One region of the Weissella thailandensis genome, then DNA from elsewhere that is predicted to be linked to it. Evidence: predicted binding sites of a transcription regulator. Region 1 holds the regulator's gene; each other region holds the start of a gene.

Region 1 (10,285 bases):
TAAATGATGTTACATGGGAAAATCAGTCTTTTGTCATAGGTTTATGCTTTTTTCTTTGGCTCTGTGTCAAATAGCGTGAAAAACAGTAAAATCGATTAATTAGGTTTGTGAAAAGCGACTGTGAATCTGACAGATTATATCAGATTCATGGTCGTTTTTTGTGTTAATAAGTTCATGAAGTTTACTTTAATTTGGTGACGATTAAATAGTTGTAGACGAATTCTGAAAAAGTAATTATGTGGGTTACCATAGCCGTAGGCCGTCCGGCCAATCTGTTTAATACGACGATTTGTTCCTTCAATACGTCCATTGGAAGCAGGATTTGAAAAGGCATTCTTAATACCTTTATAGTTTTTCTTGTAGCTTAAAATAACCTGATCCATTGCAGAATGGTTTGGTTTATACTGAGCTACAATTGCGGAGAAGTCATCAAAGGAATGATTCTGCTGGGATGTTAATATTGCTTGATAAACTTCATAAGCTTGCTTAAAGTGATGCGATAAACCAAACACTAGTTGTAAAGCATCCTGAGGGTACATGTATTCATTAATGCCTTTGAACCAACGAGTTTGGTTTAAATCCAGTTTGGTAAGGTTGGTAATGAAGAACTGCCAATTTGATTTCAGTAATTTGTAAACACGACTGTGTTTATTGTTAATGGCTCGTTGGATAGTGATTCTTGTAGATTGCACAGCTTTCATTGCCAGTTGAATAATGTGGAAACGATCAATAATTATTTGAGCATTGGGAAACATCTGTCTTAGAGGAGTACTATAGTTAGCGTTCATGTCTGTGACAACGTACTCTACTCGTTGTCGATTAGTTAAAGCATAATTCGACAAGTACTTTCGGATATTTGTGCTTGTTCTATTTGGGAAAAGCTCAATTAGTTCACTAGTACGACCATCGATCATTTCAAAACTATATTGATACTTAGCGTAATGAAATTCATCAACACAAATAACCGTTGGTAATTTTTTAGTGTAATTTGTTTGGTAGGCCTTGGCTGCGTGATGCATTAACTGATTCACTTTACTTGTTGATAAATGTAAAATATAGGCAATATTTTTTTCGGAAATATCACGTTTAGCCAAATCAATGATTTGGTGTAGTAAGGGTCGTGAGATTGATGACCTTTCCATAAAATCTGGTGATTGTGCAACAAAGGTACTCCGGCAACGACGACATTGGTAACGTTGTTTCGTTAAATATAAAATTTGTTGATAACCATTAGTGGTAGGTAATTTATACTTAGCGCTATCAGTACCCGATAAGTATAAATGATCAGTTAAACTAAAACCGCATTGTGGGCAGTATTCAGGAGGAGTAGCTAGACTGGCTTTATATAGTAAAACTAAATGATGATAATGCCCGTAAGGGACTAACTCATTGAAATTACCATCTTCAGAAATTATAAATTTAATATTTTTGTCTGTTAAACCAACTGAATTTAGGATAGAATCATTAATGGACATCAATAAATACCTCGTATCTGTTTTTTTCGTCGATTACATTTTACGCCGGTATCTTATTGGTGTCTTTTTGTTTGTGAAAAAGGCGAAATAAAAAGCGTGAAATTTTTAGTTTCACGCTAGAAAGTATAGAGCCTTTTCTTTTGGCTTTTGGATTCCCTGTGATACAATTGAATGATTGTTGGTCGTCGAAAAGGCCAAAAGAAGGAGAAAATGATGAAAAAGAAAGCCCCTGTGGTTAAGAATCAAGAATTTGATGCTGAAGTAATTGATTTAACTTACCAAGGAAATGGTGTTGTTAAAGTTGATGATTTTCCGGTATTCGTGACGAATGCGGTGCCTGGCGAAAAGATTCGCGTAGGTATTACAAAGGTTACTAGTAATTACGCCTTTGGACGGGTGGTAAAGACGATTGAGTCATCACCAAACCGTAATCATATGGTAAATACAGCTGCTTTAACAACTGGTATTGCACCATTAGCACACCTAAAATATGATGCACAATTGAAGTTCAAGCAACAACAGATTGCCGAATTATTCAATAAGCAACATGTTGATGTTAATGTGGCACCTACTATTGGTATGGAAAATCCAACGGGTTACCGTAACAAAGCACAAATTCCAGCTCGTGAAATTAAGGGACAATTAACGACTGGATTCTTCCGCCGTGGTTCACATCGGTTGATGCCAATCGAGGATTTTTATATTCAAGATCCCGAAATTGACAAAGCCATTGTTATTATTCGTGATATTTTACGAAAGTTCCATATTGCAGCTTATGATGAAGTTCATCATAAGGGTGTTATTCGTAATATTATGGTTCGTCGTGGTTATTATTCACACGAGATGATGGTTGTGCTAGTGACACGTTCAAAGCGTATTCCTGGTGCAAATATTATCATTCCACAAATTAAAGAAGCACTACCAGAAGTGACTTCAATTATTCAAAATATAAACCAAGATAAGACCAATGTTATTTTGGGTGATGTTAACCATGTATTGTGGGGAAACAAAGTGATTAAGGATACTTTGTTTGATAAGACTTTTGCGATTGGACCAAATTCATTCTATCAAGTTAATCCACAAACAACCGAAGTGCTTTATAAGTTAGCAGCTGATAAAGCTGAGTTAACAGGTAATGAAACCGTTATTGATGCTTACTCAGGTATTGGAACGATTTCATTAACGATTGCTGATAAGGTAAAGTCAGTACTTGGTGTGGAAGTTGTGCCAGCAGCTATTGATGATGCTAAGCGTAATGCAGATTTAAACAATGTTCATAATGTTAAATTTGAATTAGGTAAGGCCGAAGAAAAGATGGTTGCATGGCAACAAGATGGTCTACAACCAGATGTTATCTTTGTGGATCCGCCACGTAAGGGATTGACGCCTGAGTTAATTGATGCAGCTTCGGCGATGGCACCAAAGAAAATTGTGTACATTAGTTGTAATCCAGCAACATTAGTACGTGATATTGTGCAATTCGAAGAAAATGGCTACACGATTAAAGGGGATGTGCAACCAGTTGACCAATTCCCACAAACAACGCATATCGAGTCAGTAACTGTACTTGAGCGTGATTAATTATTATTTAAAAGCATGAATGAAGAGCAGGCTGAGGCAAAAGAATGTCACAGCCTGTTTTATGCTTAAAATGTATCAATTATCAGTCAGACATTTTACTGCATAAATGTGTGCCAAATTTATTTTAGAATAATTTATCAGCTGAGAGATAGCTAATTTTATTGTTGATGATGATATAATTAATACTAACTAAACGTATAAGTAATACACAAGGGAGACTAATTATGGCATACAAACTTGGAATCATTGGCACCAATTGGATTACAAAGCAATTCGTACAAGCGGCTCACGAATCAGGTCAATATGTGCTAAAGGCAGTATATTCACGTCATGAAGATACTGGTAAGCAATTTGCTCAACCATTTAATGTTGATGATGTTTATACTGATTTAGAAGCTTTCTATAATAGTGGTATCAATGTTGTTTACATTGCATCACCTAATAGTGTGCACTTTGAACAGGTTAAAGCAGCCATAAGCCATGATATTCATGTGATTGTGGAAAAAACTGCTTTTTCTAACCCAACGGAGTATGCTGCAATTTTAGAGCTACTACATGATCATCCCAATGTACGTTTATTTGAGGCAGCCCGTCATATCCAGCAGGCTAATTTTAAAGTTATTGAACAGCAAGTGGCCCAAATGGAAAAAATTGCTGGGGCAACTTTTGTTTATGAAAAGTATTCATCTCGTTTTGATGACTATCTAGCGGGTAACGAACCCAATGTACTAAGTCGTCGCTTTAGTGCGGGGGCTTTGACAGACTTGGGTGTGTACCCAATCTATGCTGCTATTAAACTATTTGGTGCACCAAAACAAAGTCATTATTTTGCGACACCATTACGTAATGGTGCTGATGGCCGCGGTATCGCTATTCTACGTTATGATGATTTTGATGTGACGATCGAGTTTGGTAAGGGATCTAATAGTCATTTACCATCTGAAATTCTAGGTCGACGTGATACCCTGGTGATTGGTGATATAGCCGAAGTACTTGATGTAACTTATTATGATGACGAAGGTGCTGCCCATCAATTAAGTCAGGAACCATTGGCAAATCCGATGACTACTGAAGCGGTTAAATTTGCTGATATGATGACAAACCCAGTCGATACAGCGGAAGACTATCAAGAATTATTAGCCTTAAGTAAAACCGTAAACCAGGTACTATTTGATTTACGTCAAGATGCTGGGATTGTATTTCCTGCTGATAAATAATAATGAAACATAATACGAAGGAGATAAAATGGATTCCCGTTTTGAAGAACGTTTAACAAGTGTTGGATTCACCACGCTAACGCCAATTCAATCAGCTGTTGCTGAACCCTTGGCAAATGGTCAATCAATTGATGCACTTGCACCAACAGGAACAGGAAAAACACTGGCCTTTACCTGGCCACTGTTACCTAAATTGGTGCCTGAAGATGGCGAACAATTATTAATATTAGCGCCATCACAAGAATTAGCCATGCAAACAACACGGGTTGTCCGTGATTGGGCGAACGTACTGTCATTGAAAGTGTTGTCACTAACTGGTGGGGCCAATATCAAACATCAATTGGATCGCTTAAAAAAGCATCCAGAAATTTTGATTGGAACGCCGGGCCGGGTCAGTGAGTTGATTAATAATGGTAAACTAAAATTAAAAAGACTAAGAACGTTAATTTTAGATGAAGCTGACGAGTTGTTGCGCGATGACACAGCAAACCAAATTGATACTATTTGGGATGCGATTGATGATGATGACGTACAAGTTGCGTTATTTGGTGCGACTGAAGTTGATCAGTCAACTGCTAGTGGTCTATTTAATCGTGAATTTTTACGGATTGATCAACGACAGTTTGCCATTCCAACAGCAATTAAGCATGAGTTTTGGTTAACGGCACGTGATCAACGGCAAAAAAGATTACGTCAATTAGCAGCAGAAAAGCGCTTCCAAGCCATTGTATTCTTTAATACAACGAAGCAATTAAAGATAACTGCTAGTTTTTTGGCGCATGAACATGTAGCCATGGCGACTTTGGCGCGTGGTGATTCAAGTACTACAAGGGCAAAATCACTCACGAACTTCCGTCAGGGTAAAGCAAAGTTTTTGTTAACTACTGATGTTGCGGCAAGAGGACTTGATATTCCCGATTTGCCAGCAGTAATAAATTTCGACTTACCACGTGATGGGGAGACTTACACACATCGTGCCGGTAGAACTGGGCGTATGGGGAAAGTTGGTACCGTAATTTCTTTCGGTAATGATCATGATTTTCGTGATTTGAAGAAAATGGTTGCTGTTGATATTCAGGCCATCTCTGGTGGTAAAGGGTTACCAAAGACAGAGAAAGCGCCAGTTACCGAAAAAGCGCTAGTTACAAAAAAAGCGGCTCATAAAAATCAAGATGAGACGCATGTGGCTCGTCCGAAATCAAAGTCACCAAAGGTTGACCAGCCTAGAAAAAAGAAAGTTGCAACTACCGATAGTGTTTCACGCCAAGAACGTTTTGCTAAAGAAAAGCGCGCCAAGCGTAAGCATCGTAAAAATAAAGGTAAGCCAAAGCATAATTAATAAGTATGTTGAGAGCGAAATAAAATCAAGTATTTCGTTCTTTTTTTTATGGTCAATCCACTATTTCGGAAACGTTTTCACAAGTTGTCTGTTTGTGAATAAAAAATTGTTATTTCATTCACAAAAAGCGCTGCATATGGTATGATTATAGGTAATGAGAGATTCACAATATTTGAGATAGATTGTGAAAATAGGTAAATTTTGAAAAAGAGGTCGAAATAAATGGTTGAACATGATATTCCTAGAGCAACGGCAAAGCGATTGCCAATTTACTATCGCTACTTAAAACTGTTGTTAGACTCTGGGACTGTCCGCGTTTCATCAAATGAATTATCTGATGCAGTAAAGTTTGATGCGGCAACAATTCGACGTGATTTTTCTTACTTTGGCGCATTAGGTAAGCGTGGATACGGTTATGATGTCGAAGCCTTGATGACGTTCTTTGGTGAAATTCTTAATCAAGATACGTTAGCTTCTGTTGCGTTAGTTGGAGTAGGAAACTTAGGTCAAGCTTTGTTGAATTTCAATTTCCATCAAAGCTCAAACGCACGCATTGCAGCAGCATTTGATGTTAATCCTGATATTGTTAATACCATTCAGTCAGGAATTCCAGTGTACAGTCTAGATGATTTAGAGAAACAAATTACGGATCAGCGCATTGATGTTGCGATTGTAACTGTACCTGCTGATGTTGCGCAGGATGTGGCTAAGCGTTTAGCAACTGCAGGTGTGCGTGGTATTTTGAATTTCACGCCATTGCGTTTGGATGTACCAAAGTCAATTCGTGTTCAGAACGTTGACTTAACTAATGAGCTACAAACGCTTTTGTATTTTATAAATAATTTTGGTGAAAAGTAGGTTTTTACCCAAATTATAATTAATTGTAAATAAAGATGGGGTTACGACAGTTTTTAGTCGTAACCCCTTTTTCTCTTAAAATTTGTTAATTATAGGCTGGCTTCAAACCAACTTTTGTCTCGCTTTGCATAAACGCGTTCCAAAAGTCTGAAGCCTCAATGTAACGCCATTTACGATATTCCTGTCCTTCGCTGTGCTCCGGTCAAAAATATCGCAAACCACGTTACACACCGGCTTCAAACCAACTTTTGTCTCGCTCTAATATTAATCGTTAATATAAATGAAGTCTGCAGCATGTTGTGTAACTTGGAGCTTTCTATCACCAGAAACCAATACTAATGGACCGTCAAAAGGTAGACGCTCTTTAATTGTCCACGTGCTGTTTAGGTCTAGTTGTAAAGTCTCGGTATATTGTAATAACTCTAAGTCTTCAGTGAAACTGTTAATAGTAACAGTTTCATTATCGTTAGCTTCACGTAATGCTCGTAATGATTTTGGATGGTAGTGGTGCTCAATATCGGGAATGACAAGCCCATGAGGACTTAATTCTGGGAATCCTAAATATTTATCTAGCGCGTTAATAAATTGATCGTTTGCATCATGATCTAGATTGTCAGCATTCGAATGCGCTTCTGAAATTGATAAGCCAAGCTTCATTGCGCCAAATGTTTCGATTAAACGGTGTGATCGGATCAAACGAAGGGCGGTTGCACGACCAGGTTTTGTTAAAGTAACCCCATAGTAAGGGACTACATCGACTTCACCAGCTTCTTGGAGTTTTGCTAACATGTTAGAAACTGATGAAGGGGTGACATTTAAATGTTCAGCAATCTGGTTATTTGAAATTTTTGTTGATTCATCGCCGACACTTAACTCTAGGATAGTTTGTAAGTACTGGGTTTTAGAAATAGATTCAGGCATAATGTAAAAATTCCTCGTTTGTTGTGTAATAGTTAATGTTGTTAATTATATCACGGAAAAAATGATTGTGTTTTTTTCGCAGGTAAAAAAATAATATGTTTGATAAAACATTTAGGATAGGTTATCATAATTATGGAAAATTAAATTAGCAACTGACAACAGTCAGTAACAAGTTTTGGAGGCTAGATTATGCAGGAAACAAAAGTGCGCCAAGAGAACAAGTTAGTTGGATGTGCCGTCATTCGGCAATTATTGCAAAGCTCACGTGACATTTCTGAGCAGACTGTTCATCAACTAGTTGAATTACTAGAGTCTACGGTTGATTGCCAGCAAGAAGTTTTTGTTGGTCAGGTATATGATAGTTGTGTCTACAGAATCGGTTGTGGTAATGTTTATTCGGAAACAAAATTAAAATTTGCCACACCGGATGTCCGCAATAAGTTTGCCAGTTCATTTGAGGCTGCCTGTCAGGAGGTCAGTTTGCGTGTTCATCGAAGTTACTAATAATAGGTTAAAAACTATTTTCTAATTTCTATAATTAGTCATTTGGATGGATAATTATGAATATTACAGCCCGGTACTATAAAGTAGTGGGGCCTGAGTTCAAAGGGGGTTGGGACATTTATTTGTCCCAACCCCCTTTATGCTTAAAATACATTAATCATAACTTTATAAATTCTAATTATAAACGTTTTTTATTTGTCATTCCTTAAACTAATGTAAATGTTTTATATTTTTTGGTGTAGCTGCTCAATTGTTTGATTGTTAAGCAAAAAATATAACAAAATACTTTGGATAGGTAAAAAGACAAGTTGTTTAATCACTCGTACCCATAACAAAGACATAATAGTTTCATTATTATGAATATTACCAATTATCACGACCCATAATGTATTGCATAGGACGTTGACGACTACAAGAACAATACTTACTGTTATGATGATTCGAAGCCAAGATAACGTTTGTTGCTTATAGAAGGAAAAACCGTAAATAGCAGCTGCTAAGACAGCAGATAGGGTAAATCCCCAAAAATAACCGTAACCATTGAGTAAGCTACTAATCACATCAGTAAAAATCGCAACTAGCATTCCCCAGGCAGGACCATACCATTTCGCAATCATACCGACAATTAAAAAAGTAAAACCAACTTTAAGTGTGGCAGTCCCTAATGAGAAGCGACTGATGACTAAATGTAGGGCGATTAAAATGCCCAGCATAGCCAATTGTTTTGTACGTAAACGTGGTAAACCATATTCTAATGTTTTCATTTGAAAACACCTCCTTTTTTTTGGAGGGTTTCACTTATTACAGTGAATGTGATCAAGACATCGCGGTAATCCTTCGTCCATGGCTCACATTCCGTTTCCATGGCACTTAACGCATCTTAATCTACCCTGTGCATCTAACAAAGTTATATTATACTGCAAAGAATTTAAAAGTAAAATGAATTTCTAAAAAGCAAAACAAACGTCAAGGGTTTAAAATGTTTAAAAAGTTGGTAAAATGTTTTAATAAGGGTAATTCATGGATATAAAAATGAGGACTGTCTACAAAGGGGCCGGATATGGGAAAAGTTTCAATTAGAGATGTTGCTAGTTTAGCGGGTGTATCAATCGCGACAGTATCACAAGTATTAAATGGCAAAGGAGCCCGTTTTTCTGAAAAAACAAAAGCGAAAGTCTTGGCGGCCCGTGATGAAATTGGCTATGTACCAAATGCAAGTGCCCGTAGTTTAAAACAAGGGGCTAAGATACTAATTGGTGTCGTCGTACCGAGTTTACGTAATCCGTTTTTTGGTGATTTAGTGCAACACATGCAAGAAAATATTCCTGATAACGTCTCATTATCAATTATGACGGCAGGAGCTGGTCAGGCTGATCAAACCATTGAAATATTGGTTAATTCAGGTGTTCATGGTATTATTATGGCAGGTCAATTGGCACAACCTGTTGCTATTGCTAGTAGTTTGAAAAAGCGCGGCATAGCCTTAGTGGTTCTTGAGAATCATGACGGATTAGTTGATGCAGATGCTGTTTTTGCTTCTGATAAAATGGGTGGTCACCTGGTGGCTGAACATCTGTTAGCTCTCGGTCATAAACACGTTGTGCTGTTAGGAAATCAAGTTTATACTGACAACTTGCAATATCGAACAGCAGCATTTAAAGAGACGATGTTGGCTGCAGGGGCGAAAGTGAGTGAAGTTGCAACACGCAATTTGACAAAGCATGCTGGTCGCGCAGCTGCAATGGCCGTTTCGATTACACAAGCTACTGCAGCGTTCGCATTAAATGACGAACTTGCTATCGGCTTAATTGCTGGACTTAATGCACATGGTATTCAGGTACCTAATGATATGTCAGTTATTGGCTATGACGATACTGACTATGCTGAGTTTTTCAGACCTGCATTAACGACTGTTGAACAGCCACTATGGTTAATTGCTGAAGCGGCCATGAAAACGGTGGTGGCACGTATTAATCATCCTGATACCGAACGACAAGTGGCTGCATTTGATACGAAATTAATTGTTAGAGAATCAACTGCACCACTATCATAGATATGGTAAGGTAAGTGTAACAAGGAGGTCATTTTATAATGACAGGATTGTTCAAACGAACACGCGAACTAATAAAGTCACCGATAGGAGTCTATAAGCGCCAGACCATTATGTCAGCAGCTTTATCAACCCAAGTAACACATCTTATGAATGATGGTTGGGTGCCAAAGTCAATCGCTGCTTATGTTGATGATATTGTCAATAATGAGCAATTGAACGACCAAACAATGAATCAAATTTTATCGGAAAAGTGGGGCGAAGCACATCGAATTGGTTCATCGCTTTTTACGACCATGTTTACAGCTGGATTTCATCGTGGCGGTGTACCAGCAGCTGA
Region 2 (10,285 bases), 540 kb from region 1:
CAATCATTCGTTTATATGTAGGTGTTGTCTGGTTTTTGTCTGGGTTTGGAAAGATTTCTTCTGGAAACTTCTCAGCAAGTAGTATGATTGATATGGCAATTAAGAATCCCGTTACGGATGCTAATGGACAACCAGCTTATGATTTCTACACTTCATTCTTAAAATCAGTCGTCCAACCTAATATCGAAGTTTTCAATTTCTTGGTTGAATACGGTGAATTGTTCATCGGTTTGGGCTTGATTTTCGGAACGTTAACAACTGCAGCTACTTTCTTTGCTATGGGATTAAACTTCAACTACCTACTAGCAGGAATGATTTCTACTAATCCATTGCTATTATTCTTAGAACTTATTATTCTTGTCGCAGGATTTAACGCTGGAAAAATCGGGTTAGACCGTTGGGTTGTTCCCTTTATGCGTGAAAAATTACCATTTTTAAAGAAATCGGTTGAATAGATTATCTCTTGTTTTAAACAATTTATTGAGATATATCAAAAAATAAATAACTTATCTTTTGCTAGGCGGTAAATGATTGAAAGCTTTTCAGTCACTTACCGCCTATTTTTTTATAGGTTATGAACTATATTTATAGGCATCATTCACTATCAGTTGTTGTACGTAGATTGCTGCTAAAAAAACATTGCCCTAACCCTGGAGGAAAGCTGATGCAAACACCACTAATATTATTTATAATAATGAGCTTGTCGATTATGCAATTGAAGATATTTTCGATTCAACCAAATATAATAAACTCACTGCTGTAACCTTCTCTGCCTCACCAAAATTTATTAACCAATACCTATCTAACTTTGATAGTATCAACATGGTTGTTGGTATTCCCGAAGAACGGGTTCAGGCAGCTACCAATGATGAATTACTAAAGCAAACCTTGAAGTCTTCATTTAAAAGTAAGCTTACTAACGAATCACTGCAATTTCTTAGCGAATTAGATACGCCTGTTAAAAAACAAGTAATTGATAAAAAATTCAAGTTAAAGTTCCCAAACCCGGGAATGTTATTCACTCAAAATTTTATTTACTTAGCAATGACACAACCAAAGAGACCCGCTTAATTATTGGGTCGGCTAATTTATCTAGTCAAGCATTTGAGCCACAATACAATCAATTTGAAGAAGTTTTGATTTACGATAACTCACCCCTATTCGACCTCTATCAACGCCGCTATTTTTATGATTTAGAGCCAATTTTGACAGATTACATTTCTAAAAACACATTTAAAATTATTCAACAACGCATAAGTGATGACTCTAAATTGTCGGAACAAGATAAATTGATCACTGCAACAATATTCACTGCCAATGATTTAGATAATATTCAAACGAGTGATTTAAGTGATGTGGTGCAAACTTTGCGTGAGGACATGAAGATTGGCCTTATTCCTGAAAACACAGGAGAACTGGTCAATCAAATTAATAACGAAAATATCGCCGGCACTCAGGAATTTGAAGACAAACAAAACGACAATCTTAAATCTGATCAGGTTTTTGAATTAATGAGTAACATCATTAGCAAGAATAAAGGTAATCATAGATTAGTAACGAAACAAACGGCAAAAAAGAAAGCTAATAAAGTCCTTTCGGTTAAACTCCATGCAAATGATAACAATGGTATAGCTATCAAACGTCCCCTTTTAACTTTTAGTAGCGCCAATATTGATATCAATAATAACCAGTCAGGACTTTTTACCGTAGATCCGCTAAATAAAAATCGATTATTGCCGTTTGGAAAGCGTATCTCCCCTGATGTATTAAAAGAAAGTTTGCATACTATCGATCAATTAATTGAAAGTTACCATAAATTCACCCTAGATTATTCAGATGAATATGGTCAGCGGATTTATGAAGCTATTTTATTTGCCTTTAGCTCTCCGTTCATTTCCATTATTAGAAGTAATAGTGGTCGTCCAGATGACGAAGAATCACGAGACATCCCACAAATTCTATTCATTGGTGGTGCTGCCAACTCAGGTAAATCAAGTCTTTTAAGAGTCATTTCGAAAATGGTGAAATTTAATCAGAAACAAGATGATTTTATAGCTTATGATTTAATTTATCAAAACGATTATCAAAAAGGATCTAATACGGTTAAAATCTTACAAGACTGGTTGAGTGAAGCAAATGTCACACCTCTGTTGGTTGATGAGTTACCCAATGATTTTTTTACCAATGTTAAGCGTGGTGAAGAGTTAGTGATGACACTGAACAATAATGTAGCCACGCAACATACGAGTTACCCGGCAATGATTGCAACAACTAATAGTGAAGATTATACCTTAAATGAACGTGCACGCCGTAGAAGCTATTATTTAAAGCATGACGCTGTGTTTAATGATGACTTTAAAGAAGCATCATTAAAAACCTACCATGATATTATCGATAAAACGAATAATGAACTATTCCAAGATTTTGTATTGCGGTTCGCTGAAAAGATATCTGATGATAAAACTAATTGGAACACTTATCGTAATGGTAATAAAAATGACTTTTTAGCACTCACACGAGCTATTTTTAAAGAATATTACCAAGAAATCGATGAGCCAATACCAAAATATTTTCCCTTGGATAGATATGATGACGCCAATGAATCTGGTCAAGAAAAGTGGCGCAAGTTATTCGACTATGACAGAGAAAATTTTGTTTATAATAAAAAGACGGATCGCCTACTTTACCGCATGTCGAAATTAGATGAAAATGTGAACCGTTATGGTACCAAACCATCCATTGCATATGTTAATGCCTTATCACCCAAGGTTAAGGCTAGTTCAGATAATAGTATTGATCAGGAATTAAAAGGCGCGGCGTTCTTTAAGTGGATTGGTGAGGACAATCCATTTTTGAAAGGAACTTTTTTAAGCAGATTGAAAAGAAATTAAACTTATTCGATCGTTATATAAAAGGAGCCATGTCATTAACCTTGAATGACATGGCTCCTTTTTGCCTAAATATTTGTTTTATTACTGAATGGATATTTACTTAAACCAAGCATCCACTTCTGATTGATGCTCTTTAATCCATTTGTTTGCTGCCTGTTTAGCTGACTTTCCATTAGACATATCTAGCATAACGCTCGACATATCATCTTTACTCCAATGGAACTTATCGACAGCCTTATAAGCATCAGGCTTATCTTCCTTCATACCTTTACGAGACATCGTATAAATGTTTTCTGAACTACCCATTGTCTTCTTAGGATCTTTTAGATACTTCAAATCATACTTTTGGAACATCCAATGTGGTTGCCATCCAGTTACGATAATTGGCTTCTTTTCCTTAATGGCCTTACCCAATGCAACTGTCATAGCTCCCGTTGATGACTCTGATAACTTCCAACCCTTTTGGTCCAATCCATAGTCCTTAATAGTATTCTTAGCCATCTTTGAAATACCAGCACCAGGTTCAATTCCAGTAATCTTCTTACCTGCCTGATCTTGCAAATCTTCAATACTATTGACATCAGTCATATAAGTTGGCACCGTTAGACCGTTGGTTGCCCCCTTCAAGTTTGGTCCCATCATATCAATTTGGCTCTTATACTTATTATATTGTGCCTTATGAGTTGTTGGTAACCAAGCTGAGACTGAAACGTCTGCTTGTCCATTGGCAATTGACTGCCACATAATTGAATTATCTAATGACGTCATTTCAACTTCATAACCATGTTGACGTAAGGCTTGTGCAAGAACAGTACTTGAAGCCTTCTCTGAATCCCATGGTGTCGTCGCAATCTTCACCGTCTCCTCTTGTGATTTTGCAGATGTGATTGCGTTTGCCACACCGCTTCCAATCATTGCAAGTGCAACGACGATTGCTGTCCAAGTCTTCCAATGGTATTTCGAATGCTCGGATTGCTGATCAGTTTTCTGATTAGGCGTTTCATTCATCTTTTGTGTTAATCGATCAATGATAATAGCCAGAATAACTAATGCGATACCATTAACAAATCCCTTACCAATATCAGCATCCTGTACGGCGGCTAACACACCACGTCCAAGACCAGGTGCACCAATCATTGATGCGACCACAACCATTGACAAGGCAAGCATCAACGTTTGATTGATTCCTGAGAAAATGGTTTTCTTAGCTAATGGTAATTCAATTTTAAATAACTTCTGCGTACCCGTTGACCCAAAAGAGTCAGCTGCTTCAACTAAATCAGTTGGCACTTGACGAATTCCTAAATTCGCCATTCGAACTGTTGGTGGTAACGCGAAGATAACCGACGCAAATACACCTGGTACCACACCAATTCCAAAAAAGGCTACCGCAGGAATCAAATAAACGAACGCTGGCATTGTCTGCATAAAGTCCAAAATCGGTTGCACGATTTTATTAACAACGTCATTCTTAGCCATCCAAATACCTAATGGCACACCAATAATAACTGAAATCAAACTTGCCATCAAAACCAACGTAAATGTGTTCATCATGTTTGACCACAAGTCTTGGTTCTCAACAATTATCAATCCAATAAACGTGAAGAGTGGGAACCCCCACTTTTTACCAAACATTAAAGCAGTAAAAATGGTCAATCCGATGATGAATAACCAAGTTGGAATACCCGTTAATGCATTAGTCATGGTATCCATCACGACATTTCCACCATTTTGAATAGCATCAAATAATCCGCTTAAATGCTTTGTTAACCAATCAACACCACTATCGACCCAAGGACCAAATGGTATTTTTGGTATTAAATTTGCTAAAACAAACATATTATACTTCTCCTCCTGCTTGTTTAGTAAAAATCAAGCTCCTTTAAAAAGTGACAACTTAATTATAAACATAAAGTTGTCACTTTAGTCAAATATAATATTTTTTAATTTCATATTAATGTTTTTCTGGACACCTGTTTTTCAAAAATAAAGGCCGGAACATCATGTCCCGACCTTTTTCAAAAATATTCTTACTATTTGACTATTTCACAAAATTCAACGATTACCCCATCTGGTCCTTGTACATTAAAAAATTTAATACCTTTATCCCAGAATGGCAGTTTTTGTACTTCATCACTAAGCAATGATAATCCTTCATCCTTGGCAGCAATAAATGCAGCATCAGCGTTTGAAGTATCCATCGAAATATGATTGATTGCACCCGGCTTGCCAACTATTTCATCACCAGTCCAAGTTTCAATCACCAGGTTCTCACGTTGCATAAAAATAACATTACCAGCCGGGAAATCTCCAACTTTTTCAAATCCTAGTTTTTCCCAAAAGCGTTCTGATGCTTGCAATGATGAAGCTGGAATACCAACATGTTGTAAGCCTGAATAATAATCCGCAAAAGCCATCTTTAACTCCTTTAAATTTAGTTACCCACATCAACTGCTTGATGTTTTAGATTTCGAAATACATAACGATCAGCAAGGCCTGTTATACCACCCTGGAAAAGAAAGGCAAATAATGTTCCAATCCCAAAATTATAAAGTGAAGGGAAAGTAATAATAAATGCAATCAATGCAAAGATGGTTGGTGGGATATAAGATGCCCACATTGCTTTAAATGCTGACCCCTTGAAATATTTAAATCGTAGAATTTGCATCAAGTCATCAGCAGGATGCAACACTAAGTTTACTCGTTGATAAATCGAGATTGCCGTGGCAATAAAGCCAACCCCAATAAAATTGATCAATGTGTACAAAATAACCATTGGCAATGTCGTTGCATCTGGCATGATTTGGTTAAAAATATTAGAAAACCATTGAATGAAGATTGAGAACGGCAACATGAAAATAAAATTACCAAAGATTCGTTTCCAATCAAGTTGCTTCATTAGTAAGGCATTTAAAAATGAAACCAACATACCTAAGACTAAAAACGCCCAAAACAATGCTAATGAGTTGTCCCCTAAAATTGCATTACCTAAATTAGCTTCACCAGCTGTCCAATAAGCTGATCCAAGAAAAGATGGATGAACATGAGCTGATGTGACTAAGGTCAACACATTCCCAAAAGAGTTAAAGATTAGGGAAATTATAAAATAAGCAATTGAAGAACTCATAGATAGGCTTCTCTGCGCCTTTTTATCCCCCACATTTTCCATTTTTATGCCTCTTCACCGCCAACTTTAACAACTGCCTTTGATACAACGCCCAATTTACCATTAACGAAATCATCAACGGTCTTGTAATCGAGCTCATGTGACATTAAGGCTTCAACATTCAGCTTTCCTGATGATAGCAATGCTAGTGAATCTTCAAAACTATTTGGGTTGATAAATGATCCTTGAATTGTTAATTGCTTTTGGAAAATTTCATAAGTGTTCATTTCAAATGTTGCATCTGGACCACCTACCCCAAACATCAGTACTTGGGCACCACGAGCAGCTGACGCAATGGCTTCTTCCTGTGTTTGTGGCATACCAACTGCTTCAATAACAACATCGTATTCTTCCGCAGGAATTTGATCACCATTATTAGTATTAAATGTGTTTTTAACCCCAAACTTTGATTTATTCATGGTCAATTTTTCATCAACAATACCGGCCAAATCCACTTGGTGAATACCATAAGCTTGTAAGATTTGAACAAATAGTTCACCCATGAAGCCATCCCCAATAACTAATGCCTTTTGGTATGGTGATAACTTTAATAACTTAATACCGTGTACTGCACATGAAATTGGCTCTACAACAGAAGCTGATTTCAACGATACGTTATCTGGAATTGGATATACAACTGATGCAGGAGCTGTGAAATATTCTTCAAAGCCACCATCACGAGTGACACCAACTGCTGATAAGTTCTCACATAATTCGGGACGGCCTGTTCGACAGTACTTGCATTGTCCACAATAAATATTAGGATCAACGGTCACCCGGTCCCCTACTTTAACATTAGTGACTGCATCCCCAACTTCTGCAACGACTCCCGAATTCTCATGTCCTAACACGATTGGTGGCACAGCATCTGCAGACCCGGGTAATCCTGCATATAATGCATGATCAGTTCCACAAATACCGGCAAATGCCGTATGAACCAATACTTCATTAGGCAAAACCTCTGGACGATCAATGTCCTTAACGTTCAACTCTTTCTTGCCAGTTAAAACAAGTGCTTCCATGATAAAATCTCCTTTATATAAAAAATAACCCTCGCCAATATTGTAAACGTTTACGCGAATAGTCGCAAGCCTTCTTTTTGTAAATACATATTAGTTATATTTAACAAAAAAACTTAACATTTACACAATATATATATCGGTTAAGTCTTTACATAACCGCTTACGGTTTTTTAGTATACTCTCTATGATTAAAAAAATAAATAGTGATTTTATGAACAATTAAAAAGGCTCGAAAAATCGTATGACATCCGAAAATAAGTGGATAATAACCCCTTTTTACAAAAAACATTTAACAAAAAATCCTTTAAACGCATCATTTTTGTGATATAATTCACATATACACATATTATAAAAACTTTGGGGTATTTAAAAATGAGCGAGCGTTTGAAAGGTAAAGTTGCAATTGTTACTGGTGGTTCTGTAGGAATTGGTTGGTCGATTGCCAATAGATTCGTGCAAGAAAGTGCTAAAGTCGTTATCACTGGTCGTCGTGCGCAAGTTGGGGAAGATGCTGCAAAAAAGATTGGTACACCCGACGTTATTCGTTTCATTCAACATGATTCATCTGATGAAGATGGTTGGGTAGATTTATTTGATCAAACCGAAAAAGCATTTGGACCTGTTTCAACATTAGTTAATAATGCTGGTATTGCCGTGGATAATAGTATTGAGAATACGACAACTGAAGAATGGCGCAAGGTCATGTCTGTTAACTTGGATGGTGTCTTCTTTGGTACTCGCCTAGCTATCCAACGCATGAAAAATAAAGATCTTGGTGCATCTATTATAAATATGTCATCAATTGAAGGATTTGTTGGTGATTCTAATCTAGGTGCTTATAACGCCTCAAAGGGAGCCGTTCGACTAATGTCTAAGTCAGCAGCTGTTGACTGTGCACTGAAAGATTATGATATTCGCATCAACTCAGTTCACCCAGGATATATCAAAACACCAATGGTTGAGAACGCCGATGGGATGGTTGAAATCATGTCACAACGTTCTAAGACACCAATGGGACATTTGGGAGATCCAGACGACATTGCTTATATGTGTGTGTTCTTAGCTTCAAATGAATCAAAGTTTGCGACAGGATCAGAATTCGTTGTTGATGGTGGTTATACCGCTCAATAGCATTCATCTTAAAAAATAAAAATAAATATCGGGGTCAAAACAATACCTTTTGTTCTGACCCCGATATTTTTGTCTTACTCGTTCATTTCATCTATATATTTTGCTACTTGTTTACCAGCTTGCCGTCCAAAAATAACGGCTTCAGCAATTGAATTACCACCAATACGATTATCTCCGTGCAATCCGCCGGCAACCTCACCAGCGGCATATAATCCACTAACCTTATCACCAGTTTCGTTAAGGGTTTCTGTCAATTTATTTATTTTAATGCCCCCCATTGTGTAATGAATCGCTGGTTTGATATGAATCGCATAATAAGGTGGTAAAGCCAAGCTACGTGCCATGGCAGTTTCACGCCCAAAGTCTGCATCGATTCCCTTTACCTGGCTATCATTCCACTTCGCAACAGTGGCGACCAATTTCTCACTATCCAAGTGCGCCTTCTTAGCCAAATCCGTTAAGTTTTCAGCCGTCATCACAAGTCCAACCGCATCATAAAAGTTAATCGCTGGAAATGCGTCTCGAATACCTTGATCAAAAACCAGTGTCGCCCCGTCTTCTTGTAAGTTATCAATAGCAGCTGTTACTTTGTCACGTGTCGTCATTTCATTAACAAATCGTTGCCCGGTTTGATTTACCAAAATAGCGCCTTCACCACGCACACCCTCACCAATCAAATAAACATGATTCGTATCTTGTTGTACCGTTGGATGCACTTGAATTTTATGCATATCAACCAACGTTGCGCCTGCCGCAACAGCTAACTTCATGCCATCACCTGTAGCCCCTGGGTGGTTGGTGGTTTTCAACTGTAATAATTCAGGGGCATATTCCTTCAACATGTTTTTATTTTGTGAAAAGCCTCCGGTTGCAATTAAAACAGCTTTAGTTGCAATAGTTTTTTCACCAATCTCACGGTTATTAATTTTTAAACCAATCACCTGTTCGCCTTGTTTCATAATCTTAATAGCCGTCGTTTCTGAAAACAAAGGTATTTTTTTAGTCAATAATTGTTTTTGTAGACCTTTCACCAAGTAACTTCCAACAGCTGACTTATTATCGGGTCGATGAGCTCTTTTTTGTGACATGCCACCAGTGGCTGTTAAATCTGTTAAATGAATATCGTGTTTTTCTAACCAATTGATTGCTGATTCAGAATGAGTCACAAAATATGATAACAATTCTTGATCATTAGTTTTGCCACCACCTTGCCATGTATCTTCATAGAAACTGTCCTGGTCATCAATCACATGATTTGCCAATTGCACCACAGTTTCCGTAGCATTCATACCAGTTGATGCACGATTAGAATTACCACCCAAAGTATTTAGTTTTTCAAAAATAGCAACATGCAAACCTAATTCTTGTGCCTGAATTGCTGCCGTCATACCTGCTGCCCCTGAACCAACCACGATTAAATCATAGCTCTCTTTTAAATCGTTAATATTTGTTACTGGAAAAACAAATTTTGCCATTACTTTACTCCCACCTCAAGACTTAATTATATGTTTCACAAATAATAGCACACCTATCTGTTAGTTTTAACCCTCAAATAATAGTTAATCGTTTTACAATAATAAAAAAGGTAGAGGTTGGAGCATCTACTTTTGTTCCAACCTCTACTTCATTTAAAACTGTTCATTTCATCTATTACTCAACGACTAAGACATCACAATTAGAATGGCCAACGATATAACCACTATGTGATCCTTGCAGCATCTTTTCAAGGGCATTAGCACCTGTCTTACCGACGATAATCAAGTCAATATTATTTTCTTCAGGCAAATCTTTCGTTAATACCATTTTAATATTACCAACGACAGTATGACCAACAACTTCAACGCCTTCTTCTCGCGCCTTTTTAATATATGGCGTCATTTTTTGATCAACCCGTTCTGCCATATCTTGATAAAAATCTTCGTTAACACCAAACGATGCATCCATGCCACGATCACGACTAACCACCCATGCAAGATGCAGGTCAGCAGACAAAACTTTTGCTAAGGAAAGCCCCGTTGCAAAGGCACGCTTTGCTTGGTCAGAACCATCTAAGCCAACTAAAATACTTTTATAGG
Region 3 (10,285 bases), 720 kb from region 1:
AGTACATTTTTGTTCTTTTACGGTGTTTTAGCTGCAACGTTGGTCTGCATCTTGCAACGCAGTATCGACTGGCCACACGTCATTGGTAATATTATCTTCGTGGTTGCTTTCAGTGGTATTATCGGAATTGTTTCAACACGTCTAGCAGTTCTTGAAAATTTCCCCCTGGCATGGCGAATCATTATTGATTTTCTTGGTATCATCAGTATTGGTTTTGGGGTATCAATTACCCAGCGATTGCAATTCATTCTCCACCCAATTGATGATTTAACGAATCTAACGCGATTTATGTTCTTTAAAGGCAATGCGGCAGTTTCTCAAATCATCAACTTCTCATTCCCAATGTTGATTTCATTACTTGTTTGGGCTTTTTCAGGCAAGATAACCGCCATCAACATCGGTACCCTATTTTCATTTTTCCTACAAGGTATGTTCGTTGGTTATGCTGACCACCACGTCTTCAGCCACCTCGATCATAAACTTAATAATATTAAAATCAGCCATTAACAGAGATCGTGAAAAAAATTGGTTTGAAGCCGGTTGTAACAAGCACTTGTGCAATTTAAAAGGTCGGGACATTTTGTCCCGACCTTTATTTTAATTATTTTGCTTCATTATGATATCTGAGCAAATACCAAATTAGTCCAAACATGATAATATCAACAATTATATCAGCAACCCCGTTATCTGGTACCCAGGAAATTGCATAGCCCATGATAAAAATCATCGTAATCAAGCCTAAGACTTTGACGCGTTGCTGCCACTTATCACTAACGAATCCCATTAACCAATTATTTGTAACCACTGCTAAATTAACAAACAAATAAAGGGCAATCGTCGCATCAAACGCCATACCAATTTCGGACAGCGGAATCGACGTCAAAACGTCCACGATATCCGCATGATATGATGAATTCAAGGACCATTCGAGGCCTAAGAAAGCAATGGTTGTCATAAACATCGAAAAAAAGCCGACTACAAAGCGCGCAATTAAATTCCAAACAACTACTTGCCAAACTTGTGCAGGTAACAAAATGTATTTTGATTTATTCCACGACTTGGCAGCCGAAATAAACATGCGTGCGCCAAGCATCAAATTAATACCAATAACTAACGTCCCCACATAAATAACTAACCGATCGGTAAACGATGTTGGTGTAATTGTGCCGGTAATTTCTGCATGCGGTACAAAAGGTAATAATTGCCAAATAAAAATAAAAATACCGACAATGACGCCAACTCCGATGATAAAAAGGTTATGATTTAAAGAATCTTTCGCAAAAATTTTAAAGAGTCGTGTGTTGGTTAACATTATTCACGCCCTCCATTATCTTCGATATACAACTGTGTATAGTATTTTTCTAATGATAGCCCTTCTTCTTTACGAATCTTTTCTACAGATTCATAAGCTAGCAAACGACCGTCCTTCAAAATAATCGCATCATCCACCAAATTTTCGATTTCCTGAATATAATGCGTTGAAATAAGCACTGTAGCTTCCTCAGGTAACCAGTGTAACAATGACTGCATAATTTTTTTACGTGCAATCACGTCAACACCACCAAAAGGTTCATCTAATAAATAGACCGATGTATCCCGAGAAATCGTTAAGGCAATCAATAATTTTTCAATCGTTCCCGTTGATAGTTTAGCAATGCGACGTGTACGGTCGATACGCATGAATTTGATCAATTCATTCATCCGTTGCTCATTGAAATCAGGATATCCCATCTTAAAATAGTCCACAATATCACTGACACGATCATAGTTGTTGGCCCAGTCTAGTGTTGAAACATATGACAAATGCGCTTTTATTTTTGCGCCCATGATACCGTCAATCATGATATCTGAATGTGGATTGGGTTCAATAAGGCCTGAAATCAGTTGCATTAAAGTTGTCTTACCAACACCATTTTCTCCCAACAACGCCACCGTACGATGCGTTGGTATCTTAAAGCTCAAACCACGCAGAATAACGTGGCGACTTTTTGTATAATGCAAATTGTTAACCTGTAACATGGTCCCTCCTAGTCCGTGTATCTTCATACTCTTTCATTGCATTTGCGACTAAGTCTGGTATTTCTTGCGCCTGCGCAACATGCATGATTTCATTAATATATTCTTGTGTGATGCGCATTTTCTTGTCCAGTTTAATATCATCGATCTTGGTGGCATCCTCCGTTACAAAATTACCTTGCCCACGCTTTGTGATGATTAACCCACTCGTCACTAACTGATTAACGGCATTTTGTACCGTACGTGTACTGACAATCAAATGAACTGCTAAATCACGGACACCTGGAATCTTATGACCAATCGGATATTTTCCTTCAAGAATCTGTTGTTCCAACCAAGTTGCTACCTGTAAATATATGGGTTGATTTGAACTAAATTCCATATTGGCTCCTTTCAGTGTTGCACTGTTATACTACACTGAAACAAAGAACCCTGTCAACTTGGCAAACAAAGGAAAAATACGTTATTATTAGAGGCAATAACTTCATGATTAAGGACGATTTATAATGAAAACATATGCTATTGTTGGTAATCAATACGAAGGTCTCTACACCAAGCCTTGGTCAGAGGTCAAAGCTTACACACAAACAAAACCAGCCCCAAAATTTAAAGGGTTTACTACCAAATCTGCGGCTCAGGCATGGTTTGATAGCCAGGTTTCAGCGAAAAATGATATGTCACGTCAATACACCACTGCTTACAATGGTACATTTCGCGCTGATCCTAATCAGTATTATATCTTTACTGATGGTGGTAGTCGCAACACTGGCAATGTTGCTGGTGGTCACGTCAAAGCAACCGATAAAGCTGGCTGGGCTATCGCAATCTATCGTGGTTCTAACCTCAACGAGCCTGTATTCACTGATAATGGCGCGGATTGGGGTCGCACCAACAATGAGATGGAGATGCTCGCACTGATTAACGCCCTATTACAAGCCGCTAAAGTATCAGCACCGATCACAATTGTTAGTGATTCTAAATATGTGCTAGATACTGTTACCAATTGGATGTATAACTGGGTAGCTAATGGCTGGCGCAAAAGCTCTGGTGAAATTGCCAATCTTAAAGCCTGGCAACAAATCTATACGCTCATTCAGCCAATTGCACCGCGTTTATCATTTATTTGGGTTAAAGGTCATGCTACCAGTCATGGTAATATCACAGTTGACCAGTTATTAAATGATGCGATGGACCAATTATCATAATTCAACTTAAAGATTCGTGCCAAACGAGTCTTTTTATTTTCTGCCCATTGTAACATTTTTCACAATGATTTGGTTAGTTGTTGCATCATTATTTTCACAAGCGTTCCGATGCAGGGGAACAAATTATTAACGAGGTTAATAAAGTTGTTTATTGTGGTAATGTTCGCCAATTCTCTAAGTGCATATTTATACATAATAAAAAACCAGCCTGATATAAATTATCTAGGCTGGTTTTTTATTATTGTTATTTGATCAGAGTATCTACCGTTTTTAAGACACCGTCATGATTATTATCATCAACAGCTAACGGATAAAAGGCCTTTAGTGATTCATCACCATTAATCATAGCAAAGGGATAGGCGGCTGCCTTCAACATTTCAGCATCATTTAATCCATCACCAAAAGCTACCAAATTCTCATCTAATTTCAATCCATAATGACTAGCTAGCACTTGTAGACCATTTGCCTTATTAATATTTGGCGCCACGATATCTACCGATCCATAACCGGATGTGGTGACATGCGCACGGCTACCTAAACGTAATCTTGCTAAGTCAATAAACTCTTGTGTTTTCTCGGTCTCAAAGGTAATTGTTACTTTCAAAATAAGTTCGTGAATTTGATCTACAAAATCAATGAACTGTAAATTTTCATGCACTTTTTTCATTGTTGCCTTATGCAATAGATTCAAACTTGCTTGTGATTGTAACATAAATGTTGTTTCAGCACCGGTAAAGACCGCACCATGCAATGGTTCAAATGGCATTTCATTGACAACCGCCATAATATCCGTCACATCTGCCACATGCAAACCAACCATTTGTAGTAGTTCACCATCCGCAGTTCTAACAACAGCACCGTTATCGGCCACCAAATCATAGCGGCCGGCAAACGACTTAAAAAGGGGGTCAACAGAATCAACATCACGACCAGACGCAATGATGAAATGACCACCTTGTACGGTTAGCTTATCCAAAACTTCTGCAAAATGGGTTTTATGATAATGTTTTTTATCATTAAAGAAGGTGCTATCCAAATCCGAAGCAATCATCTTGATTTCTGACATGCTTAAACTCCTATCATTTTCTACCTATATAGTTTACGCAATCTAATGTCTTTTAGCCAATAATTACTTCCTCAGTCGGATATTGATAGCTTTTTGGCTTATCACGGATATTCATGACTGAAAACATCACGGTATACAGACCAACACGACCGATAAACATGACGATCATAATGACAAATTTACCGAAACTCGTCAAGTGAGGGGTCAATCCCAACGAAAATCCTGTTGTTGAGAAAGCAGAAATAACTTCAAAGACAATATATTCCATACCTTGACCTTTTGGAATCGTCTCAGTGATTGTCAGCAAAAGCGAAGCCATTGCGACGAAAACAATCGAAATAACGACTAACATCATTGCTTTAATAACAACTTTTGGACTAAAACGCCGACCACCAAAGTTAACCTGTTCTTGACCGCGTAATGCTGCTAATGTTTGCATCCATAAAATACCCAATGTGGTTGTTTTAATACCACCAGAAGTCGAGCCTGGCGTTCCACCAACGAACATTAATAGGGTAATTATCATAATACCGGCCGTTGAAACGTTGGTCAACGGCACAACATCTAGACCCGCCGTACGAGGTGCAACGGCCAAAAACAGACTATCAATAATACGGTGACCAATCGATGAGGTATCTGCTAAAGGCGCCAAGAATTTCTCCGTGAATAAGAACATGACGAAACTCAACCCAATTAGCCAACCAGATACATGCAAAGCTACCTTAGTATGTAGACTAACGCGTCGTTGCTTATAAAAGAGTAATAAATCTCGCCAAACTAGGAAACCTAATGAACCTGCAGTAATTAATAACATCCAAATGATCAACACATACGGATCATTTTGTAAAAACGTCACTGGTTGATCAAAGAATGTAAATCCCGCATTTCCAAATGCCGAAATAGACGAGGCAACACTCAGATAAATACCTTTCGTCATTCCAAAACGGGGTACAAAGTCAGGTAGCATCAGTACCGCACCAACAAGCTGAATAATGGCTGATAGCGAGAAGACGTACGATAACACACTTTTAACATCCGCTAAATTACGTAAATTTAGCGCTTGCTGCGCCATCAACCGCGCTCTTAAATCTAACCGTTGGCCGGTTATCGCAAATAGCAAGACCGCAAACGTCATAAACCCAAGCGCACCGATCTCGATCATAATCAATAAGATAACTTGGCCAAAGGTTGACCACATTGCTGCCGTATTCACAACAGTCAGTCCCGTAATTGCCGTAGCGGACACGGAAGTAAACAGTGCATCAAGGAAATTAACATGTACACCAGTTTGCTGTGAAATAGGCAACCTTAATATAAAAGCCCCAACAAATATAATCGCCAAAAATCCAAACGTTAATACCTGAGGTGGCGTCAATTTGTTAAATAATTTTTTCATAATTAAGTATCTCCCAACTTCCTTATATTATACAGGAGCAGCGCAAAAGTTTTTCACAGATTTTTGTGGACAACTAGGAGAAAAGTCCACGTATTCCACCGCTTTCTGTGGATAACTTGTTAATAACTCCTGATTTATTGTTGAGAAAGCCCATTAAATCAATACATATGCAAATGTGGATAACCTGTTAAAACAAATTGTAATAAGCAAAAGTCCGTTAAATCGGGATTTTATCTTAAAATTAGGTTAAACCTTGCAAAATTAATGGGTTTTTACCTAACTTTCAGTTATTTTTTAAAAATCATACGCTTTTAAAACGTTTTATCGATAAATATGTCGTTTATTATTCCTAATAAAGGCGAAAATATCGAATGTTAACTTAGCCTTTTCCTCATATATTTTGTAAAATAATTAAACATCAACTTCTTGTATTGTGTATAACTTTTTTTGTACTTATTTATGATGAGTATAATTTCACTAATTTAGCGTTTACAAATGCCGTTATCATCACTTTTTATAACTTATCCACAACCAGTATTCACAACAGTGGATAAGTGACTTAAAATCTTCACAAATATCGCCGTATACTTTGCTATAATAGTGCTCGCGGGCTTTTTTGAGGTTGTGGTTAACTTGTGGATAACATGTGTTTTACGATATATTTTAGTATTTATCCACATCTTACAAAGCAATTGATAAAAATAACAAACTATTTTAGAAAGGTAGACGAACAATGAATATAAAAATCATCGGCGTTGGCAAATTAAAGGAAAAATACCTGAAAGATGGTATTGCAGAATACACAAAACGTTTGCATAAGTTCGCTAAGGTAGAAATTATTGAAGTACCTGATGAAAAAGCACCCGAACAATTATCTCAAGCGCAAATGGATCAAGTCATGTCTAAGGAAGGTGAACGTATCCTTAATAAAATTAAAGATAAAGAATACGTTTTTGCATTAGCCATTAAGGGAACCGAACGTTCTAGTGAAGAAATGGCTGTTGAAATTGATCATTTAACGACCACAGGCAAGTCAGATTTAACTTTTGTGATTGGTGGTTCCTTAGGATTATCACCCGAAGTACTAAAACGAGCCAATACACAAATCAGTTTTGGGCGCTTCACATTACCTCATCAATTAATGCGTCTTGTATTAACTGAACAGATTTATCGTAGTTTTATGATTAATGCACATACGCCATATCATAAATAGGTCATATAAATCACGGATGCTCTCCTCATTTTTGTATATATAAACATAATGAAAGATATGTACTCATTTTTATTAAACGTCCCATATGTGATTTAATAAACAATGTATTTGCATGATAAATGGTATTGTTTTTAATATTAAATCTTGTATTTCGGAATTAAATAGTGTAATGTACTCCTTGTAGGTTTGATGTAAGCGGTTGCACCGTTTGCTATTTTATTTAATTATTAGGAGATTTATGCTTATGACAGAGTACATTACTAGTGAACGTGAACAAAAAATTGATTTTGTTAATACAACCGATTTGGAAGAGGGCGCTGCAAAGGTCATTCCAAAGGGTGGTTATGGTTATATCCAGAGTGGTGCTGGCGATTTAATTACATATAAGAACAATGTTAAGGCATTCGATAAGAAGGTTATTGTTCCTGGTGTCTTACGAGATGTTGAAGATCCCGATACATCTGTTGATTTCCAAGACATGCACTTAACAGCACCAATTATTATGGCACCTGTTGCCGCCCACGGTTTAGCTCACGTTGAAGGTGAGAAGTACTCAGCAAAAGGGGTTTCTAACTTTGGTTCAATCTTCACTGCTTCTTCATTCGCATCAACAACATTAGAAGACATTCGTGAAGCTGGTGGTCAAGATACTAACCAATGGTTCCAATTCTACATGAGTAAGGATAACGGCATTAACGATCAAATCATCGAAACTGCAGAACGCAATGGTTCAAAAGCAATTGTTTTGACTGCTGATGCAACACTAGGTGGTAATCGTGAAGCCGACAAGCGTAATCACTTTACGTTCCCACTACCAATGCCAATTGTGGCTGCCTATCAATCAGGGGTTGGCCAAACAATGGATGCTGTGTATAAGTCTGCTAAGCAAAAGTTAGCTCCACGTGATGTGGAATATATTGCTAGCCATACTGATATTCCTGTTTATGTTAAGGGTGTTCAAAGTGCTGAGGATGCTTACCGATCACTAGAATCTGGTGCTCGTGGAATCTGGGTCACTAACCATGGTGGTCGTCAATTAGATGGTGGTCCTGCAGCCTTTGAATCACTAGAAACAGTTGCCGAAGCCGTTAACGGCCGCGCACCCGTCGTCTTTGACAGTGGTATTCGTCGTGGTCAACACGCCTTTAAGGCACTAGCTTCTGGTGCGGATTTGGTTGCCATTGGTCGTCCTGCTATTTACGGTCTAGCACTTGGTGGTGCTACCGGTGTTGAACAAGTCTTCAACTTCTTTAAGGATGAACTAGCACTCGTTATGCAATTGGCAGGTACACAAACAATTGATGACGTTAGAAAATTCACTTTGCGAGACGCATGGTAATTAAAAATAAAAAATAAATTAACACTTTAGGAGAAGACATGGATATTCCACAAGATAGAAGTTATGAAGCTGATGTTCCTAGCGTAGAGGCCAAAGAAGCGCCTGCTGAGAAATCACCTTTATTCCAAAAAATTGATGAAGCTTTAATGAATAAAGTTGCGCTATTTAACAATAGTTATGCACGCTATGCTGCACGAGCAATGCTCGCAACCTTATTCCTAACACTAGGAACCGCTGCTGCATTCGGAACAGCGCTAGAAGCTGAAAAAATAGCACCTGGTTCAGGAAAGTTTACTTTCGCTTTCATGTTTAGTTGGTCACTTGTGATGATCATCTTCATGGGAGCTGAACTTGGAACCTCAAATATGTTATTTATGACCGTTGGTGTTTATCGTAAAAAGTTGAAAGTTTCTAAGGCAGCTAAGATTCTTGGTACCACGTTACTATTTAACTTAATCGGTGGAATTCTATTTGCTTATATGGTTTCCCTAACCGGACCATTCCAAGATTTGCCAGCTGGTAATTACCTATTTACTGGTATTGCTAGTAAGCTGGGTAAGTCATCACTTCAAATTTTCGTCGAAGCTATTTTCGCTAACGTTATCGTTAACACGGCCTTCACGATCAACTTACGTATGAAGGATGATGGTGGTAAAGTTATGGCTATTATTTTCGTTATCTTTATCTTTGCTTTCTTAGGATACGAACACGTTATCGCCAACTTCCCAGCATTCTCATTAGCTTTCTTTGCTTCAAACGGTGCAATTGCTGGTATGACGCTTGGAAGTATACTACACAATCTATTCTTTGCCTTGATCGGTAACTATGTCGGTGGTGCATTGATCATTGGAATGACATATGCTTGGTTGAACCGTACCAAGACATCATATGTTGACTAATACAAATTAACTATAAAAAGCATTGCAATCAGTGAGTTGCAATGCTTTTTTGTGTTATTGGATTATTCTTCTAAAAAGAGTTTATTATGCAAGAATTTACCGAAAAAAGTAAATTCTTTGTGTTCGCTTAACAGTAAAGCCAGCAACACAATATCAAACTTTTTAGCTGATTTTGTTGGTTGAGTAGCTATCAAACATGTCACTATAATGAACGTGTAATACCAATAACTAGCGTATTAATATACGTTACTTTGCAAAGGGAACCTTGTCATTTGGAAAGGATGGTCAGCAAGTAACTGAATCAGGAGATATGATTTACGAGTATAATTACGGTGGTAAAGAAGATCCTGAAGCACACGTTTAATTTCACAATTTAAAAACTAAAAAGGGCAGCTATTATGCCATCTGAAATGAACTTTCAGTGACTGCATAGCTGTCCTTTTATCATAAACTTTAACTACTTTCTTTCACATAAACTCTAGAATGACGATCTGGATAAGGATACTGAATAGTTAACAAGATCAACAATACCCGCTAAGTGTACTGCATTCTCCTCGTATAGTTGAATAATAACCATTCTTATTCCTCCTCAAATTAGATAGATAGTTGACCATCAATACAAACTTCTGCAAATCCACCTAATAAGATTTGATCATCAGAAAATTTGATACTAACATAGCCGTCTCGCCCTAAACAAACTCCCTGACTAGCCACATACTCTGACGGCTTTAATAACTGATGGTCTCTAACCATAGCAGCAACACAACCATTGCCACTACCACAAACCGGATCCTCATCTGCACCCTCATTGGGAGCAAATGATCGCACTTCAAAATTTGTCTGACTATTTTCTGGATATTGACCAAAGACTGTCACACCAGTCACGCCGTCCGCAATTGCTTGTGATAGTAAACTCATATCTGGCTGCAGAGCTAACACCTGTTCAGCACTAGACAATTGCAACGTATACCAAACTGCACCAACATCAATTGTTTCCGCTAAATGAATCTCACTAGCGGATACACCTAATGCCTTGCTAAATGCCTTAACTTGTTCTGCTTGCAACGGACTTTTTTCGGGTTGAGGTAAGGTTAAAAATAGACCATCATCAGTTATATCAATCCGTACCAATCCTTGATCACATTCCTGAA

The links. The regulator Rex, encoded in region 1, represses fermentation and respiration genes when NADH is low (regulators of the CRP and FNR family bind a similar motif). The targets are predictions, from matches to a motif close to TTGTGAANTANTTCACAA.
Region 2: the regulator Rex is predicted to act here: its motif matches at 7,281-7,298, upstream of FOL01_RS05980 (zinc-dependent alcohol dehydrogenase family protein).
Region 3: the regulator Rex is predicted to act here: its motif matches at 6,982-6,999, upstream of FOL01_RS10325 (alpha-hydroxy-acid oxidizing protein).

What each region holds. Positions count from the first base shown of each region.
Region 1 covers NZ_CP014332.1:667,894-678,178, forward strand. Annotated here, with positions in the region: gene FOL01_RS03310 (ISL3 family transposase) at 135-1,475, opposite strand; gene rlmD (23S rRNA (uracil(1939)-C(5))-methyltransferase RlmD) at 1,689-3,056, shown strand; gene FOL01_RS03320 (Gfo/Idh/MocA family protein) at 3,281-4,273, shown strand; gene FOL01_RS03325 (DEAD/DEAH box helicase) at 4,302-5,612, shown strand; gene FOL01_RS03330 (redox-sensing transcriptional repressor Rex) at 5,835-6,470, shown strand; gene FOL01_RS03335 (metal-dependent transcriptional regulator) at 6,735-7,391, opposite strand; gene FOL01_RS03340 (hypothetical protein) at 7,581-7,895, shown strand; gene FOL01_RS03345 (folate family ECF transporter S component) at 8,120-8,659, opposite strand; THF riboswitch at 8,698-8,790, opposite strand; gene rbsR (ribose utilization transcriptional repressor RbsR) at 8,956-9,948, shown strand; gene FOL01_RS03355 (DUF3114 domain-containing protein) at 9,987-10,285, shown strand, end outside.
Region 2 covers NZ_CP014332.1:1,205,484-1,215,768, forward strand. Annotated here, with positions in the region: gene FOL01_RS05950 (DoxX family membrane protein) at 1-455, shown strand, start outside; gene FOL01_RS05955 (hypothetical protein) at 823-1,071, shown strand; gene FOL01_RS05960 (Aq_aa27 family P-loop NTPase) at 1,206-2,891, shown strand; gene FOL01_RS05965 (ABC transporter permease/substrate binding protein) at 2,988-4,730, opposite strand; gene FOL01_RS05970 (VOC family protein) at 4,925-5,308, opposite strand; gene FOL01_RS05975 (DUF6198 family protein) at 5,326-6,060, opposite strand; gene FOL01_RS05980 (zinc-dependent alcohol dehydrogenase family protein) at 6,063-7,079, opposite strand; gene FOL01_RS05985 (NADP-dependent (R)-specific alcohol dehydrogenase) at 7,452-8,210, shown strand; gene FOL01_RS05990 (flavocytochrome c) at 8,285-9,685, opposite strand; gene FOL01_RS05995 (universal stress protein) at 9,861-10,285, opposite strand, start outside.
Region 3 covers NZ_CP014332.1:2,066,243-2,076,527, forward strand. Annotated here, with positions in the region: gene FOL01_RS10285 (DUF6198 family protein) at 1-507, shown strand, start outside; gene FOL01_RS10290 (hypothetical protein) at 602-1,312, opposite strand; gene FOL01_RS10295 (ATP-binding cassette domain-containing protein) at 1,312-2,019, opposite strand; gene FOL01_RS10300 (GntR family transcriptional regulator) at 2,006-2,398, opposite strand; gene FOL01_RS10305 (ribonuclease H1 domain-containing protein) at 2,523-3,221, shown strand; gene FOL01_RS10310 (Cof-type HAD-IIB family hydrolase) at 3,466-4,287, opposite strand; gene FOL01_RS10315 (TrkH family potassium uptake protein) at 4,340-5,683, opposite strand; gene rlmH (23S rRNA (pseudouridine(1915)-N(3))-methyltransferase RlmH) at 6,417-6,896, shown strand; gene FOL01_RS10325 (alpha-hydroxy-acid oxidizing protein) at 7,141-8,235, shown strand; gene FOL01_RS10330 (formate/nitrite transporter family protein) at 8,274-9,134, shown strand; gene FOL01_RS10335 (PhzF family protein) at 9,729-10,285, opposite strand, start outside.